2 linked regions of the Aliamphritea ceti genome follow. The protein of the gene in region 2 interacts with the protein of the main gene of each other region in a pairwise test. Links are inferred from orthologs where the notes say so. Each region holds a gene or a part of one and is shown on either strand. Other genes may lie near its edges. The genes, in order: rlmN and OCU49_RS16780.

What was found.
Region 1: the proteins of OCU49_RS16780 (region 2) and rlmN interact in binary tests that used the Escherichia coli proteins (3 or more experiments, as listed by UniProt). The link is inferred for Aliamphritea ceti from one-to-one orthologs.

What each region holds. Positions count from the first base shown.
Region 1 is NZ_AP025282.1:1,212,349-1,217,739, reverse strand. What follows is about bases 2,346-5,140. They hold rlmN (dual-specificity RNA methyltransferase RlmN), read right to left. Parts: upstream 4,416-5,140; coding sequence 3,276-4,415; downstream 2,346-3,275. Other genes in these bases: iscX (Fe-S cluster assembly protein IscX), read right to left, coding at 5,014-5,140; ndk (nucleoside-diphosphate kinase), read right to left, coding at 4,474-4,881; pilW (type IV pilus biogenesis/stability protein PilW), read right to left, coding at 2,494-3,255; OCU49_RS05555 (RodZ domain-containing protein), read right to left, coding at 2,346-2,497. Also shown: OCU49_RS05565 (YfgM family protein), read right to left, coding at 1-85; hisS (histidine--tRNA ligase), read right to left, coding at 123-1,388; more of OCU49_RS05555, read right to left, coding at 1,412-2,345; more of iscX, read right to left, coding at 5,141-5,214; fdx (ISC system 2Fe-2S type ferredoxin), read right to left, coding at 5,232-5,391.
Region 2 is NZ_AP025282.1:3,664,732-3,677,764, reverse strand. Bases 10,149-13,033 are described here. They hold OCU49_RS16780 (DEAD/DEAH box helicase), read right to left. Parts: upstream 12,349-13,033; coding sequence 10,948-12,348; downstream 10,149-10,947. Other genes in these bases: rapA (RNA polymerase-associated protein RapA), read left to right, coding at 12,588-13,033; leuA (2-isopropylmalate synthase), read left to right, coding at 10,149-10,839. Also shown: OCU49_RS16815 (TAXI family TRAP transporter solute-binding subunit), read left to right, coding at 116-1,153; OCU49_RS16810 (TRAP transporter permease), read left to right, coding at 1,446-3,524; OCU49_RS16805 (SPOR domain-containing protein), read left to right, coding at 3,880-5,685; OCU49_RS16800 (hypothetical protein), read left to right, coding at 5,786-7,126; OCU49_RS16795 (hypothetical protein), read left to right, coding at 7,230-8,333; OCU49_RS16790 (Lrp/AsnC family transcriptional regulator), read right to left, coding at 8,398-8,889; more of leuA, read left to right, coding at 9,181-10,148. UniProt on the Escherichia coli protein: DEAD-box RNA helicase involved in the assembly of the 50S ribosomal subunit at low temperature. Exhibits RNA-stimulated ATP hydrolysis and RNA unwinding activity. Acts before DeaD.

The sequences.
Region 1 (5,391 bases), 2.5 Mb from region 2 along the record:
TACCAAGTAGCATTGACTTACCGTTTTCCTGCCACCACTTCTTTAACGCTTCAACCTGTTCTTCTTCTGTGCGCAACTCTGCCACAACATACTCCCATGCTTTCTAAACGCTAATAACTAAATTATGCCTGCTGTTGCTGCAATAACGCAGCGATATCCGACTCAGCAACATCATAGGTCGGCTCGGAGTTATACCACAGGTTTGCTGTCAGTAAACCTGCTTCATCCTGACGCGCAAGAACCACCCAGGCAGCTCCTGTTTGACGCGCTTTACTGGCAATGTTTTTCAAACCGCTACAGTGCAACTGAATCCGCAACCCAGGCACTGCATCACGCAGCTGATCAGCTAATACGACCAAACGGGACTGCATGCCTTTTTGCTCAGCGGCTAAATACACATCGAACGGCTGACGCAGTGAACTAGGAATAACTTCAAGAGTCTCCAACAACAAAATAAGACGCTCAACACCCATGGCAAATCCAACACCAGGTGTCGCACGACCACCTAACTGCTGAACCAAGCCATCATAACGTCCGCCAGCACAAACCGTACCCTGAGCACCGAGCTTATCAGTCACCCATTCAAAAACAGTTTTACAGTAGTAATCCAGACCGCGAACCAAACGCGGATTAATTTCATACTTAATGCCAGCAGCATCCAATGCTTCACATAAATCCGCGAAGTGAGACTTGGAGTCATCGTCAAGGTAATCGTTCAATACAGGTGCTTTATCCAGCAAAGCCTGTGTTTTCGCATCTTTACTGTCGAGGATACGCAGCGGGTTAGACTCAAGCCGACGACGACTGTCTTCATCTAACTCTTCTTTATGTGCTTCAAGGTAAGTAACCAGATCAGCACGAAATACTGCTCTTGCTTCATTGCTACCCAGCGAATTCAGCTGCAAGGTAACCGCATCCAGAATGCCTAATTGCTTCCACAGACGCGCACTCAGCATAATCACTTCAGCATCAATATCCGCACTGGCCATACCAAAGGTTTCTACGCCAATCTGATGAAACTGGCGATAACGTCCTTTTTGTGGCTTCTCATAACGGAACATCGGCCCCTGGTACCACAAACGCTGTGTCTGATTGAACAGCAAGCCATGCTCTTCACCAGCACGGACACAACTGGCTGTACCTTCAGGACGCAGCGTCAGGCTTTCACCGTTGCGATCCTCAAAGGTATACATTTCTTTTTCGACAATGTCTGTCACTTCACCAATAGAGCGCTTAAACAAATCAGTCTGCTCAACAATTGGCATACGGATTTCACTGTATCCATAACTGGCCAGAACATTTTTTACAGTAGATTCGAGAAATTGCCAGACGGGCGTCTGCTCCGGCAGAATGTCGTTCATTCCGCGGATGGCTTTAATTTTTGCCAATTTAACTAGTCCTAACAGATAACTTATTCACTTGCTGGCAAATTAAGCTTTGCCACATCTAAACGGGTATAACTACTCAGATCTACATCTTTACCATTAAAACTAATAGTATCAACAGCAGAAACTTTACCAATCTGAATTTTTAACGGGCCTGGGCCTGACACATCCAAACGACTACCTGCCGGCTTGATGCGCATAGCTAATACCTGACCATTCACATCTTTAACACTGATCCAGCAATCATCAGCGAAATCGATTAATAACCGCCCTACCCCAGATACACCTGCTGCTGAAACAGCTTCATTCTGAGTATCAGCAGTCTCCGCAGGCTTATCCACCTGAGCGGTCGCAAGCTCAACATTAGTCTGCGTGGTGATGGTCGTATCCGGCTCAGTATTTACGGTTACGTCAGCCTGCTCGACTGTAGATTCAGCAGCAACAGCTGTTTCCGCTGCAACATCCCGAACAGATTCTGCTGCTTGCTCAAGTACAGCCTCAGCATTCGCTAATACTTCATCAGCCTGATCTGTAACCGGCACATTGACAGGCTCAACTGCTATCGGAGGAAAACTATCTACTTCCGGTGCAGCTTCGATATTTAACTGCAGCGAATTATCACCTTCTGCTGGCATTTCCTGAACAGCCTCACCAGCAGGCCATAGGTCAGACAATAATTCAGGATTACTTTGTGTTTTCCACCACCAGACAGATACACCGATCAGCGCCAGCAAAATAACCCAGGTAAAAATTCTTACCGCAAAGTCACCAGACTTCGCTTGCTGATCAACTTTACCAATCGCTCTGATTGGTCGACGACGTTGCTTTCCGCCCGGCGTAGTCAGCTCATCAAAAATAGCCAGATAACGATCTGCATCTAAGCCTAATAACTTGGCATAGCTCTGAATATAACCTCGCGCAAAGACCATACTGGGAAGCTGTTCAAACTCTGCTGTTTCCAATGCCTGTATATATCGCAACGACAAACGCAGCTCCTGAGCCACATCATCCTGAGAACGGCCACTAACTTCCCGCGCCTGGATCAGCTCATCAACAGGAAAAACAAGCTCATGCAGTTCCGCTTCGCCATTTTGTGATTCTTTTCTACTCACCGAGATGACTCCTTATACTCACGGTATTCTTGCGAATCTGGGAATAAATTCTTAAGAATCAAACCATAAGTTGCCGCACTAATCGAATTATTTTTGATTCTGGAGATACGAATGCCTAACCAAAGACTCTTTGCGTAATGTTCGACCTGACGGTTATCAACCAACTCACCGAAGCGATCAAAATACACAATCGCCTCATCAGTCTGCTGTTCAGTTAACAAAGTTTCAGCCAGTTCGATTAACGCCACAGGTCGGTTGGGATTCAATGTCAGACTACGCTTAAAAGCATTCTCAGCTGCAGGATAACGCTTAAGGTTCTGATAACAGCGCCCTAAGTTTTCAAATGCCTGCGCACGTTGCGCATAAAAAGGATCTTCTGTTGCTCTGCCAAGCTCTTTACAGGCTTGCTCATAACGCTCCTGACTAAACAGGAAAGCTCCGTAATTATTGTGCACAACTGCATTATCGGGAGCGATAGACACAGCTTTTTCGAAATACGACTCCGCAAGACTCGCTTCCTGTTCCATTTGGAAAACCATAGCCAGCCCATTATAAGCCAGCTCAGCATTTGGATTTATCTGGGAAGCGCGGTGGAATGCTTGCTTTGCACTAGCATTATCGCCATCACGAAGATACTGAATGCCTAACTGTGTATAAGCCTCAGCAGCACTGTCATTCAGGTTTTCAGACGTCTGTGGAGTATTACCCGCGCAAGCTGCGAGCAGTACTGAAAACAGAACAACTAAACAGCTTTTCAATCGCGTGTCTCCTGACAAACTTAATGTTTAACTGGCTGCTGTACCTGTACCGCATCAGCAGGCGTTAATGGAATGTATTTCTCGCTGCGTCGGGTACGGTCCATAACCTGACCAACCAACTGTCCACAGGCAGCGTCAACATCATCACCACGGGTACGTCGCACTGTCGTGATAATACCGGCTTTCACAACTATCATTTTGAATGCCTGAATAGCATCTTCAGAAGGTCGCATATAATCCGAATTAGGAAAAGGATTAAAAGGTATCAAATTTAGCTTACAAGGCAAGCGTTTCAATACTTTAACTAACTCACGGGCATGTAACGGCTGATCATTTACCCCTTCTATCAAGGTATATTCAACCGTAACTACACGTTTATCGTTGAGGCTATCCATATAGCGGTTGCAGGCCGCAACCAACTCATCAATCGGATATTTCTTATTAATTGGCACAAGTTCATCACGCAGTGCGTTATTACCAGCATGCAGTGAGATAGCCAGAGATACATCAGTTACTTCACGAAGCTTATCGAGCGCAGGAACCACACCTGAAGTACTCAGGGTCACACGTCGCTTTGACAGGCCATAAGCATTGTCGTCCATCATTAAGTGAATAGCATCGACAACGTTTTCGAAATTCATCAGTGGTTCGCCCATCCCCATGAATACCACGTTAGTAACACGGCGGTCACCAGACGGATCAAAAGGACCAAAGGAACGAATTGCCACACGTACCTGCCCAATAATTTCGGCGGCACTCATATTGCGGTTAAATCCCTGCTTGCCTGTCGAACAAAAGCTGCAATCAAGGGAACAACCTATTTGCGATGACACACATAAAGTCGCACGGCCATTTTCCGGAATTAACACCGCTTCTACACAGGAGCCGCCTTCCAGCTTAATGACCCACTTACGGGTACCATCTTTTGAAATATTCTGAACTAATACTTCTGGCTCACGGATTTCTGCCACTGCTGACAGCTTTTCCCGTAAAGCCTTGCTGATGTTAGTCATCTCAGCGAAGTCGCTGACACCAAACTGATGGATCCACTTCAATACCTGGGTAGCACGGAACGGCTTCTCGCCAATGCTATGAAAATATTCAGCCAGCTTTTGTGGCGAATGTCCCAGTAAATTAACTTTTTCTGTGGCTTCAGTCATATCTCACCTAACATCTTAAAACAGTGGGCCGAAACACAATGTTCCGGCCCAACAGGAATTACTTACCGAAGAAGTAAGCAATTTCACGCTCAGCAGAAGCCAGAGCGTCAGAACCGTGTACAGCATTCGCATCGATAGACTCAGCGAAATCGCGACGGATAGTACCTTCCGCAGCTTCCTGTGGGTTAGTTGCACCCATCAGCTCGCGGTTCAGTGCAACAGCATTTTCACCTTCCAGAACCTGTACAACAACAGGACCAGAAGTCATGAAAGCAACCAGATCACCGAAGAATGGGCGTTCTTTATGCTCTGCGTAGAAACCTTCAGCTTCAGCTTGAGACAAAGATTTCATCTGCATTTCAACCACTTTCAGACCAGCTTCTTCAAAACGAGAAACGATCTTACCAACAACGTTTTTAGCAACTGCGTCGGGCTTAATGATTGAAAAAGTACGTTCGATAGCCATTTGCTATAGATCCTCTTAAATTTTAGGACACAAGGGATATTAGAAAAACGCGCCATTATACGTCATGCATCTGACAGATAACAGCATCCACAAAGACGAAAAAGCCCGCTTTTGCGGGCTTTCTTACTGCGCTTACTCGCGCTCTTCGATCCAGGCCATCTGGATGGCCTCCAGAATCTTTTCGCCACAGCGATCAGGATCGTCATCAAAGCCTTCCAGCGCCATTACTGACTCATATAAATCAGGAAAACTCACTGTCAGCGGATCGGTATCCGGATACTGCTCATCAAGCTCGATGACAATATCGTGTATATCTACCCATTTAAAAGACATGTATTTTCACTCCCGCCTTAATGGCGTTCAGAAACCTGATTGATAGTGTACTTGGGAATTTCTACAACCAGATCTTCTTCGCCTACTACAGCCTGACAGCTAAGACGTGATTCCGGTTCAAGACCCCAGGCCTTGTCCAGCATATCATCTTCCAACTCATCAGACTCTTCCAGGCTG
Region 2 (13,033 bases):
AAGGTTTATTGAGTATTTTTATTTATATTCAATTAGTTATGTGCGTTTTTTGAATGTTGGCCCCAGTTTTGCTCTTAAGGCTATGTGAAAACAAAAATTCTAAAAGGAAATCACAATGAGCATAACTAAGCGTACATTTCTGAAAACGGTCATCTCTTTAGGAATGGCTGCAAGCGTAGCAACTATGGCGAGTGTATCGACAGCTGCTGTTGCTGCAGATAAGCGCTCCTATATTCTGGCAACTGCTTCAACCGGTGGTACTTATTATCCGGTAGGTGTTGCGCTGGCGACACTGACTAAAGTAAAGCTGGAGCCAAAATACAAATTCTCTCTGGGTGCAATCAACTCTGCCGGTTCCGGTGAAAACGTAAAATTATTGCGTGAAAATGAAGCGCAGTTTGCCATCATGCAAGGCTTATACGGTGCCTGGGCATGGAGTGGTGAAGGTGCGCTGGCGAACTCTGGTCCGCAAGAGCACTTACGTTCAGTGTCTATGTTGTGGCAGAACGTTGAACAGTTCGTGGTTAAGTCTGATCTGGTGAAAAGCGGCACTATCGATGATCTGGATAACCTGGATGACGATAAATTCTCTATCGGTAAGAAGAACTCCGGTACAGAAGGTTCCGGACGTCAGATTCTGTCTGGTTTAGGCGTCAAAGCTGACAATCTTGATTTGGTGTATCTGGGTTATGGTCCAAGTGCGGATGCATTACAGAACGGTTCTATTAAAGGGATGAACGTGCCTTCAGGCGTTCCAACCAGTGCAGTTACCCGTGCATACGCTGCGCTGGGCGATGATATGACAGTACTGGACTTTAACGATGAGCAGATCGCCAAAGCGAACGGCAGCTACAAGTTGTGGACCCGTTACGTGATTCCGGCAAACACTTATCCTGGACAGACAAAAGACATCAACACTATGGCACAGCCAAACTTCCTGGCGGTACGCGATGATGTATCTGAAGAAGACGTCTATTTGCTGACCAAAACTATCTACGAAAACCTGCCATTCCTGAACGGTATTCATAAAGCAACTAAAGCGATGGCACTGGAAAAAGCGATTGCTGGCTTGCCGGTACCATTGCATCCAGGCGCTGCCCGTTTCTACTCTGAAATGGGTCTGGATATCCCACAGCATTTAGTTTCTAACTGAGATCTTGCTAGCTGACTGAGTGCACGCCGATACATAGCGATGCAGTCAGTCTGGCACTGGGATCTCAGTGCCTACCGGTCAGAGTTATCAGAGAGGCGATAGCTCTGGCCGGCCTCCGATATTTACACTTATTCCTGTGGTTTCTGATATTTGCCCTGGGCAAATGTAGCAGGCGGGTGATCGTGCGTAGGATTTTCTTATGAGTACCTTAAACAATACGGCTGAGCAGGGCGTTGCTGAACAGAAATCTGCTGGGCCAACGGATGCTGAAACAGCAGCAAAGCTTCAGTCGATGGAGCTGACCAAGCGGCCGGACGACTCTGCCGCTGGTAAGAGCATTTACTGGCTGGGTGTTGCCTTTGCCATTATGCATATCTACTTCAATACAATAGGTACCTTGCCCGAGCTATGGGTAGCGTCTATTCATTTCGCAGGCTTTGCCTTGCTTTGTGCGCTGATGGTACCTGTCATGCAGGGGAAAACGGCTGCCAGCAGGCGCTGGTTTTTGCTGCTGGATTGTTTATTGGGATTAGCTGCTGTGGTGTGTGCAGCCTACCTGATTGGCTTTGAGGATGCCCTCTATGACCGCGGTGTTACTTTTGTGGTCAGTGACTGGGTGTTCTCTATCGCGGCAATTTTTATTGCGTTGGAAATGGCGCGGCGAACCACAGGCTGGTTTATTCCCTCAATGATAGTGGTTGCCCTGACGTATGTGTTTTGGTGGGGCCCATATATCGACGGCATTTTTGGTTTCCCGGGTCTGTCACTGGAGACGGTGCTGTACCGGAGCTATTTCTCCACCGAGGGAATGTTTGGCCAGATAGCCCGAATATCCTGGTCTTACGTCTTTATGTTTATTCTGTTCGGGGCTTTTTTGGTGAAGTCTGGTGCCGGCGATTTCATTATTGAGTTATCCCGTTGTGCCGCAGGCCGCTTTGTTGGTGGGCCGGGCTTTGTGGCAGTGCTGGGTTCAGGCTTGATGGGCTCTGTGTCAGGCTCTTCGGTTGCCAATACTGTGTCTACCGGTGTTATTACCATTCCTCTGATGCGCCGGGCGGGCTTTCCGGCACGCTTTGCGGCTGGCGTTGAGGCTGCCGCTTCGACCGGCGGACAGTTAATGCCTCCGGTAATGGGTGCAGGTGCTTTTATTATGGCGTCTTACACTCAGGTGCCTTATGTGGACATTATCGCGGTGGCAGCTTTACCGGCGTTACTCTACTTCCTATCGGTAGGCTTTTTTGTTCGGGTAGAAGCGATGCGTAGCCATGCTCAGTCTGTTGAGCTGGATACCCGGCCGGTTGGCCAGGTGTTGAAAGAGGGCTGGCATTATTTGTTGCCACTGGTGGTGCTGGTTACTTTGCTGGTAAATAACTTTACGCCTACTTATGCCGCTGGTATCTCAACGATTTCGGTGATTGCCGCTTCATGGTTATCCAAGCATCCGATGAACTTTAAGGATGTTCTGGACGCACTTGCTCAGGGTTCTAAGAATATGGCGACAACAGCAATGTTACTGGTTGCTGTGGGATTAGTGGTGAATGTGGTTGCGATGACCGGGATAGGTAATACTTTCTCGTTGATGGTGGCTGAATGGGCTGGTGGCAGTCTGATGATTACTCTGGTTCTGGTCGCGTTAGCGTCACTGATTCTGGGGATGGGGCTGCCGGTGACGGCGTCATATATTGTACTGGCGACCTTATCGGCACCGGCACTGTATAACCTGATTGCAGAGATGCAGTTGGTGGATCTGCTGGTGACAGGTAATTTGCCGGAAACAGCCAGGACAATCTTTCTGTTAATTGCTCCCGAAAAGGTTGCACTGTTAGCCGAGCCAATGTCTGAAGTGCAGGCTCAACAGCTGTTAGCTATGGTACCTGGTGATTTTAAAGCCCAGTTATTAGAGCAGGCACTGGCACCTGAAGTGTTGGCTATGTTGCTGGTTTCCGCGCACATGATTATTTTCTGGCTTTCTCAGGACAGCAACGTCACTCCGCCGGTATGTCTGACTGCGTTTGCTGCGGCGGCGATTGCCCGGACACCGCCCATGGCAACCGGATTTACTGCCTGGAAGGTAGCCAAAGGTCTGTATATTGTGCCGGTGTTGCTGGCTTATACGCCTTTCATTGGTGGTACCGCCACTGAGGTGCTGAGTATTTTTGCTTTCTCGGTATTTGGCATTTATGCGCTGGTAGGGTGTATGGAAGGGTATCTGGAAAGTCCGTTAAACCCGGTATTACGTATAACCAGTGGTGTTGCGGGGGGTGCGATGCTCTGGCCTCACGGTAATCTGATTATCAATTTCAGCGCTGTTGCAGTATTTATTGCCATCTTTATCTACTCACGTCGAAACAGGTCCGTCAGCACTGACTGACAGACAGGTCCAACTGCTCCGTCCCGTACTGGCGGGGCAGTTTTTTCTATTGAATCACTACTTGTAATCAGCTTTCCTGTCATGGCTATTTGGTCATATGTCGTAAACAGCCATTCCCCTTATATTTACCTGTTGTGGTATCATCTGCAGAGATTTTTGATGTTGTGCTAAGTTGTTGATGAATAATTGATACATTGATTCTATGTGTTGGTTTATAGCAACAGTTCACAGCAGGGATTTATCTGCAATAAAGTTGTGCTGCGGTTATACCGACAGCTCGCTTTCAATCTTAGATATTCTTATACCGGTTATCATCACTGATGATGCAAACAGAACAGTAATACGGAAATGATCAATGGCTGCTATTAAAGTTGCTATACAACGGATGTTTAAGCCTTCCGCTCCATGGATGATTCCTTTGGTGTGTGGAATGCCTTTGTCGCTGGAAGCGGCACAACAAGCTGATTGTTACCAGTCTTACTCTGAGCGTGATTTAGTTACTGCTCAGCAGACTTGCCAGGGGCTGGCAGAACAGAATGATGCCCGTGCGGCTTTTATTCTGGCGACAATTTATTATCAGGAAGGTACTGACGCTGGCGATCAGCGTGGTATTTTCTGGGATAAAATAGCTGCAGAAAATGGCCATGCTGAGGCCGCTTACAGACTGGCCCTGGCTTATCAGTTAGGTCAGGGGCTGGAGCAGGATAATACTCAGGCAGTCCGTTGGTATACTCAGGCCGCTCAGGCCCATCACGCGAAAGCCCAGCGCAGTTTAGGCGCAATGTATGAAGGCGGCTACGGCGTTAAACAGAATATTCAGCAAGCATATGCCTGGTATAAACGTGCAGCTGCTCAGGGTTTGCCGGATGCACAGTTGCGTTTGGGAACAATGTTTTTTGAAGGCCGTGGCGTTAAAGCTGACCGTGTTCAGGCCCAGCACTGGATTCGTAAATCAGCAGAAGCCGGAAATCATAATGCCCAGTTGGCGCTGGGCGTAATGCTGGCTGAGATTGATCCACAGGATAGTGCGCGCTGGTATCAGCGTTCGGCTGATCAGGGCAATGTATCTGCTAAGCAAAATCTGGCTTTAATTTATTTCAGCGGTCAGGGTGTCGAGCGGGATTTACCTAAAGCACTGGCGCTGGTGGATGAAGCTATTGAGTCTGGTAATTATTCTTCCCAAGCTTTACGGGCTGAAATTGTTGCAGAGCTGAAGCCTGAAGGTACAGAGGTTGTCAGTGCAGAGCCAGTGATTGCGGAGCTTGTAATTGCTGACAGTGCTGCAGGGCTTGATGCTACTGAAGAACAAACTGTTAATAACAGTCCTGTCGATTTAGAACTTACAAAAGCAGCAGATGCTTCTGTCACTGTAGCTGCTGTGTCTGAAGAGTCTGCAGCATCCGTTGTGCCTGATTCTGAAAAAAATGTTGCTCAAAACTCAGCTACTGAAGCGTCTGCTTCGGCTGCCCAGGAAAATATTCTTGTTGCTGCAGCAGAAAAACAGTCAGCCGATAATGGCGCGGCCGGTCAGGAAGTAGTAGATGTTGCTTCTTCACCGGACGAACCAAAAGCCTTACTGGCTTTAGCTTCTGTTGAGGTGAGTGCTGATACGCTGACACAAATAACGGAATCTGCACCGCCGGCAGCCAGTGCCAGCACGGTTGCGGTAAGTGCTGTGACGGAAGATACAGAGTCAGTCAAACCGACTGACAATGAAACTATTACGCTGGCTGTAACTTCAGTTGAAGCAGTGAATGCTGCGGATGAAGAATCTACTAAGCAATTGCCTGTTGTTACACCCGTTGAGCCCTTGATGGAGAAAGAGTCTGGCCCTTATGGGATGGAAGCGGATGGCTGGCTGATGAAGCAGCCTGCTGAGCGTTATGTTATTCAGCTGACAAACGGTGAGTTTAAAGAAGGCATGGAGAAGTACATTCGCCGTGCCGGTCTGAAAAGTGTAAAAGGTTGGCATTTTTATCGCACCCAGCGAGATGCAGGTCTTTACTATGTTCTGGTATACGGCGAATACGAAACTGTTGCAGCAGCGAAGAAAGCATTGGCTAAATTGCCCCGTAAAGCGCGGCGAAGTCACTGGGTTCGTCAGTACAGTACTTTGCAAAAGTTATACAGAACTCCCGGTTCATTACCTCCTGCCGAATAGAAAAAAGATGTGCGTTCTGGATGTCACATAGGTATCGTATATCGCTTTCTGAACTCTTGAACTGAATCTATCGTCGCCGGCGGTCGCACAGGGTAATGAGATGATAAAACAGCAGTTTTCCAATTTTCTGATGTTCGTGCTGGTAGCAGCAGGCAGTACTGCTGTTTATTCAGCTGATGATGCTGAAAGCAAATGTCAGCAACTGTATAAGGATGGCCGTTATGCCAGTGCTTATCCCGCCTGTAAAGCATTAGCGGATGATGGTGGTGCAGTCGCCAGCTTTGTAATGTCTAATTTACATGCACGTGGACTGGGCGGGGCTAAGGCCGATGTCAGCCAGGCACTTGTATGGCTGAAAGTTGCAGCGGAAGCTGATTACGGTCCAGCCTGTTACAACCTTGCTGCTTTATATGAAAGTGGTGAAGTTGTAGAACAAAACCTTCCTGAAGCTTTTAGCTGGTATCAGCGTGGTGCCGAAGCCGGTCATATTGAAAGTCAGCTAAAAACAGGTGTAATGCTGCTGAAAGGTGACGGTGTTACTGCCAACTATCAGCAGGCGCAGGAATGGTTGGAAAAGTCAGCCATTGGTGGTGATCCTAATGCTCAGGTAACGCTGGCTATTTTACAGGCGACTGCAGAGGATAAGCAGGCATTACACTGGTATCAGCAGGCAGCAGAACAGAACAATGCCTTTGCTCTGTATCAGATGGCTGATATTTACGCTGAAGGTAAACTTGGTGAGCAGGTTGATTTAGGTAAAGCCCTGCGTTTGGCGAAACAAAGTTTTAGTTTAGGTCGGCATAGTAGTAAACGCTTAGTAGAGAAGCTTGAAGACCGTTTGGCTGAAACCAATGCTTTGGCTGTGAATACTGCGCCGGTTATTGAATCAGCACCGGAACCTATAGAGCCGGCTGTGCAGCAGAACAGTCAGCCTGTTACTAAACAGAAGGCTGTTGAAAAATCTGCCAATAAACAATTAACTGCTCAGACGGCTGCGAAAAAAGCGGTTGTGGCTAAACCGGTTGTCAGCACCAAGAAGGCTGTAAGTGCAAAGAAGGCATCTGAGGTTAGCAAACAGCCAGTAAAGAAAGCATCTAAGCCTGCTGCACCTCAACAGATAGCCGCTACATTGCGTGATAAAAAATGGTTAATGAATCAGCCGGATCAGCGAATTGTTATGCAGTTAGCACAGATTACAGAGAAAGCTGCGATTAGCCGTTATATCGAAAAATATAGCTTACAGAATCAGGTTGATTATTATAGGGCCCGCACCCGGGCAGGGTTAGTGTACGTGTTGTTGTATCACCGCAACTACGAAACGGTAACTAAGTCGAAAGAGATCGCACGTCAGGTATTGTCTGATGGTGTTCAGAAGGGTGTCTGGTACCGGCGTTTTTCTACCTTGCAGGCAGATTACGTCGCACCGAACGGTGAAAGTTAACCAGAACGTATTTTTTTAGTCAGTTTAACGCTGTCATTATTCAGAGAAAATTCCGGTTTGTCGGCCAGGGATTTGGCCGTAGGTATCGGTTAGGGAGATTGTGATGTTTGCTAAGAAATATTTATTACTCAGTGCACTGTTGTCAGTTAGCTCTGCTTCGGTGCTGGCAGATCATGATCCACAGGCGCCGGCGTGCCTGGATCGCCTGAACCATGAAGATTATGCTGCGGCCAACACGATTTGTTCCAAACTGGCAGATGCCGGTGATGCCCAGGGTTTGTTTGCCATGGGGCGGATCTATGGTGAAAGCCTGGGCCGTGACGGCGATCAGATTAAATCTGTTGAGCTGTTAACTCAGTCCGTGGCGGCAGGCTACACGCCGGCAGCATATTATCTGGGCGTTGCTTATGAACATGGTAGGGGGGTAGAGCAAAACTTACCTCAGGCAGTAGGATATTACCGGCAGGCGGCTTCTGGCAATATGTCTGAAAGCCAGTTCAAACTGGGACAAATGTTGCTGAAGGGCAGTGGTGTAAAACAAGACTTAGGTCTTGGTGAGCGCTGGTTGCGTTTGGCAGCCCGGTCGGGTCATCAGGATGCACAGGTTACACTGGCAATTTTGTTAGCCGGTAAAGACCATGATGCCAGCCTGAGCTGGTATCAGAAGGCTGCTGTGCAGGAAAACCCGGACGCGTTGTATAACCTGGCCGCTATTTATTTTAATGGTGAGCAGGTTGATGCAGATCTGCCCCAGGCGCTGGAGTATGCGCAGCGAAGCAAAGCTGCAGGCCATAAAAAAGCTGATGTGTTATATACGGCTATTTCAGAGCGACTGTTAAATCTTTATGGCCCGACAGCTGCTGGTCAGCCGGCATCGGCAGGGTTTTCTGCAGCGCCAGGTCTCAAAACCAGTGACTGGCTGTTTAGTCAGCCAAAGCAGAATTTTGTTTTGCAGCTGGCACAGTTTAAAGATAAGCCTGCAATGACTGAGTTTTTGCAGGCTAATCGTCTTGAAGGCAAGGTTGATTACTATCGCAGTGTGACTGTTTTGGGGCCTGTATACGTTGTGCTCTATAGCCATCAGTTCGATAGCTATGGTGCCGCTAAACGTGGCATGGAATCGCAGTTACCGGCTGTTGTTGCCGAAGGTGGCTGGATTCGCCAGTTATCTGTTTTGCAGGATATTTATACACCGACTAAATCATAGAGCTTTAAGGTGTTAAGAAAAACGGCGGCCTGAGGGCCGCCTTTTTTTGTGAATAGAGTTTTATTCAGGGCTGGATGTAATCCAGTGGTACTGAGGTTGTATCGACAATCTTACGCATGATGAAAGCAGACTTTACACCAGTCACGCCCCGTATCCGGGTGATCTTACCGAGCAGAATATCGTGGTAGCGGTCCATATCCGGTACCGCGACTTTTAATTGATAATCCGCGTCATGTCCGGTGATCAGGTAACATTCCATGACTTCAGGAAAGCGATTAATAGTCGCTTCAAACTCTTCAAAACGTTCCGGGATGTGCTTATCCATGCTGATATGCAGGATGGCGATAAGGTCCAGATTGACCGCCCGTTCATCGATACGCACGACTTTTTGCTGGATTACGCCGGATTCTTCCAGCTGTTTAACCCGGCGGGAGCAGGGCGCTGCTGTAAGACCTACCTTTTCAGCAAGTTCTTGATTTGACTGGTTAGCGTCACGCTGTAATTCGCGCAATATTTTTATATCAAACGGGTCTAAACTGATATTGGTTGTACGCATTTTTATCTGCCGCGCAATTATTTGTATGCATTAAGCGTATTTTATTTATAAAAATTGCGCAATTAGTTTTAATCACCGTTATTGCGCACAGTAATTGCGCTCAGCAATGTTTACACTATGTCTTATCGAATGACGGGACGATCCCTGTTTTCGGTCAGGCCCGCCACGTGACTTACCCGGTCGGCGGCGGGCCTAAAAACTGCCTACCTCTGTTGCCACAAGCACCGCTCGCAGACTTAACAAGAATTAAAAAAATTTCGCCTTACCGAGGCATGACACTGGGAACTCAGCATGTTTGACCATCGTAAATATAAAGCTTTTGAGCCATTAGCATTAACCGACCGTACCTGGCCAAATCAGGTAATTACTGTTTCACCTGACTGGTGCAGTGTTGATCTTCGGGATGGTAATCAGGCACTGGTTAATCCGATGAATGTTGATCAGAAAACCCGCATGTTTGATTTGCTGGTTAAGCTGGGTTTCAAAGAAATCGAAGTAGGTTTCCCATCGGCTTCACAGCCGGATTTTGATTTTGTCCGTAAGCTGATCGAAGAAGACCGTATACCTGAAGATGTAACTGTTCAGGTACTGACTCAGGCGCGTGAAGATTTGATCTCCCGTACTTATGAGTCTCTGGAAGGTGTACGCCGCGCCATTGTTCACGTGTATAACTCTACTTCTACTGTTCAGCGTGAGCAGGTCTTTGGTAAGTCCCGTGAAGGTATTAAGGCGATTGCGGTGCAGGGCGCTAAGCTGGTTAAGTCCTATGCTGAGCGTTACCCGCAGACAGACTGGGAATTCCAGTATTCGCCAGAAAGTTTTACCGGCACCGAAATGGATTATGCGGTTGAAGTTTGTGATGCCGTTATCGCTGAATGGCAGCCAGAGAATGGTCAGCCAATGGTGATTAACTTGCCGGCGACTGTTGAGATGTCGACACCAAATGTTTTCGCTGATCAGATTGAATATTTCTGCCGTAACGTTAGTCAGCGTGAACATATCCGTATTAGCTTACATACTCATAATGACCGTGGTTGCGCAGTTGCTGCTGCCGAACTGGGTGTATTAGCCGGTGCAGACCGTATCGAAGGTACGCTGATCGGTAATGGTGAGCGTACCGGTAATATGGATATCGTAACCATGGGAATGAACCTTTACTCCCGTGGTATTGATCCGAAACTGAATTTTTCGGACATTAAAGAAATTATTGAAGTGGTGGAGTACTGCACAGAGTTGCCAGTGTCTGCCCGTCATCCATGGGCTGGCGAATTGGTATATACCGCTTTCTCCGGCAGCCATCAGGATGCTATCCGTAAATCAATGAACTACCACACAGACAATGGTCTGGATAAGTGGGATGTTGCTTACTTGCCTATTGATCCGCGTGATATTGGCCGTGAATATGAAGCTGTTGTACGCATTAACAGCCAGAGCGGCAAAGGTGGTGTAGCGCTGGTGTTAGAGCGTGATTACAACATTGAATTACCTAAGTGGATGCACGGTGCACTGAGCCAGAAGGTTCAGGGTGAGGCTGAAGCTTCGGGCGTTGAAGTATCTCCAACGGTGATTAAAGAGTTATACGACCAGCACTTTGTTGCTGTGGATCCTGAATGGGCATTGGGCAGCTATGATCTGCATACAGAAGACCACCAGGTAAATGGCCAGTTCAGTGTAGGTAACAGCCAGTTCAGTGGTCAGGGCACTGGCCCGCTGGAAGCATTATGTCAGGCGTTGAGCCAACGGTTCAGTTGCAGTATTGAAGTACAGCAGTTTGATCAGCACGCGATTGGTACTGGTACTGCGGCTCAGGCTCAGGCATGTATTGAAGTGATGATCGATGAGCAGTTACACCACGGTGTTGCCGTCGCGGAAGATACTTCAGCTGCTACTATGCAGGCACTGTTATCAGCGTTTAGCCGTAGTCAGGCTGCAGTCGCTCAGGCAGCTTGATTCCTGGTTAGAACACTCAACCTGTTTAGACAGGCAAATTAAGACAAATAAAAACGCCCGGCAGTTTGCACTGCCGGGCGTTTTTTTGTGTTTACTACTGCTAAATCGTTAATCAGCTTTTGGCTTTCGTGCCGGCTTTTTCGTAGCAGGTTTACGCGCTGTAGCCGGTTTGCTACCCGCTGATTTTTTGTTGTCTGCAGATTTAGATGCGGCCGGTTTTGGAGTAGCAGGGCGGGCACCTGTTTTTGGCTTTTTGGTTGGCTTAGCTTTTGCCTTGGCGGCTTTGCCTTTGACCTTGCTCTTGACCTTAGTTTTGGTCTTGGTTTTTGTATTGGTTTTGAGCTTTTTCTTTTCAGTCGGCTCAGGTTTTTTCGATCCTAGCCCCGGGTATGTTGCCCGGCTGAGTTTCTGACCGATAAAACGTTCTATCCGGCCAAGGCTTGGCCAGTCCAGCGCATCAACAATTGACCAGACATAACCGGTGCTGCCTTCACGACCGCTGCGACCTGCGCGATGAACGTAGCCATCGGCTTTCATAGGTAATTGCAGATTAATGACGTGATTGATATCGGGCAAATCCAAACCCCGGCCTGCAACGTCAGTCGCAACCATAACCTTGATACGCTTACGGCGCATGTCTTTAACACGCTGGCCGCGGTCGCTCTGGCGTAAGTCGCCATGTAAACCAGCACAGGTGATACCAAGGCCGCGAATAACATGTACCCAGTGATCAACCTGCTTACGGGTGTTTACAAAGATGATTGCCTGATCAATCTCATGGCTTTTAACCAGCGCTTTGAGAAGGTGATCTTTATGTACTTCGTTGTCAGCCTGATAAACGCTGTGTTTTATATGTTCCGGAATGTGTCGTGGCTGCTCGACCTCAAGACAGCGGGCGTCTTCGTTAAGCAAATCGCTGGCAAACTTCTGAATCTTGTCGCTTTCAAGTGTTGCTGAGAACATCAGTGTTTGACGTGACTGAGGCAACACATCGGCAATTTGATTAACGCTGTCAATAAAGCCCATATCCAACATACGGTCTGCTTCATCTATTACCAGCATGTCTACAAGGGACATATCCAGCCATTGCTGTGCATTCAGCTCAAGCAGACGGCCAGGTGTTGCAACCATGATATCAATGCGTTCTGCGAGCATGCCTTTTTGCATACCGAATGGCACGCCACCAACAATCAGACAGCTGTTGATATGGCTGTTGGCAGTTTGCTGTTTAACGACTTCGTATGTCTGTTTGGCCAGTTCCCGTGTCGGGCTGAGAATCAGAACCTGCGGTGCGCTGCTACTGTCCGGCTCGTTATCGAGTATGTGCTGCAGCCCGGGCAGAACAAAGGCCAGGGTCTTACCTGTGCCGGTTGGGGCGCTCGCCAGCAGGTCAAGGCCGTCCAGAATTGCAGGGATAGCCTGTTGCTGAATATCAGTAGGCTTGAGGAAGTCGTTGTCGGCCAGTGCGCCGAGGATTTCCAGGTCCAGATCAAGATCGATAAAGGACATAGTGCTCGCTTAGATGGGCAGTGAAAATTAAACCGCAAGCATACACCATTTTGCTGCCGACCACCTGAATTTCCCTGCGTTGTGTCACTCTTGGAGCGTTTATACTTAAACAGGGCTGTTTGCCTCTTGAGCTACATTGAAACAAGCCCTATCATGCGCTGCCCGCCGTTCTTACTGCTATGCTGTGTGAATGGTTTTGGGCCAAGCAAAAATTATACTGCGCAGAATTTTCAAAAATAGTGAGTCGTCCTTTGTCAGAGTTTATTCCCGGTCAGCGCTGGATCAGTAACACCGAATCAAATCTGGGGTTGGGGGTTGTTGTTGATGTTGCCAACCGCCGTGTCGTGATGAGTTTCCCTGCCGTTCAGGAAGAGCGCACCTATGCAATTGATAATGCGCCGCTTAGTCGGGTAATTTATCCGGTAGGCGAGCAGGTGAAGTCCTACCAGGGATTGGAAATTGTCATCAGCGAAGTAATAGAAGAAGATGGCGGCGTGTACTATCTGGGTTTTGATGCCGAAGGTGAAGATCACAGTATTGATGAGCTGGAGCTTGATAGCTCGGTTCACTTCAGTAAGCCCCATGACCGCTTATTTGCCGGTCAGGTTGAAAAGAATAACCGTTTTCAGCTACGGCTGGAAACTCTGAAGCACCAGCATCAGCATGTTAAATCACCGGGTTTTGG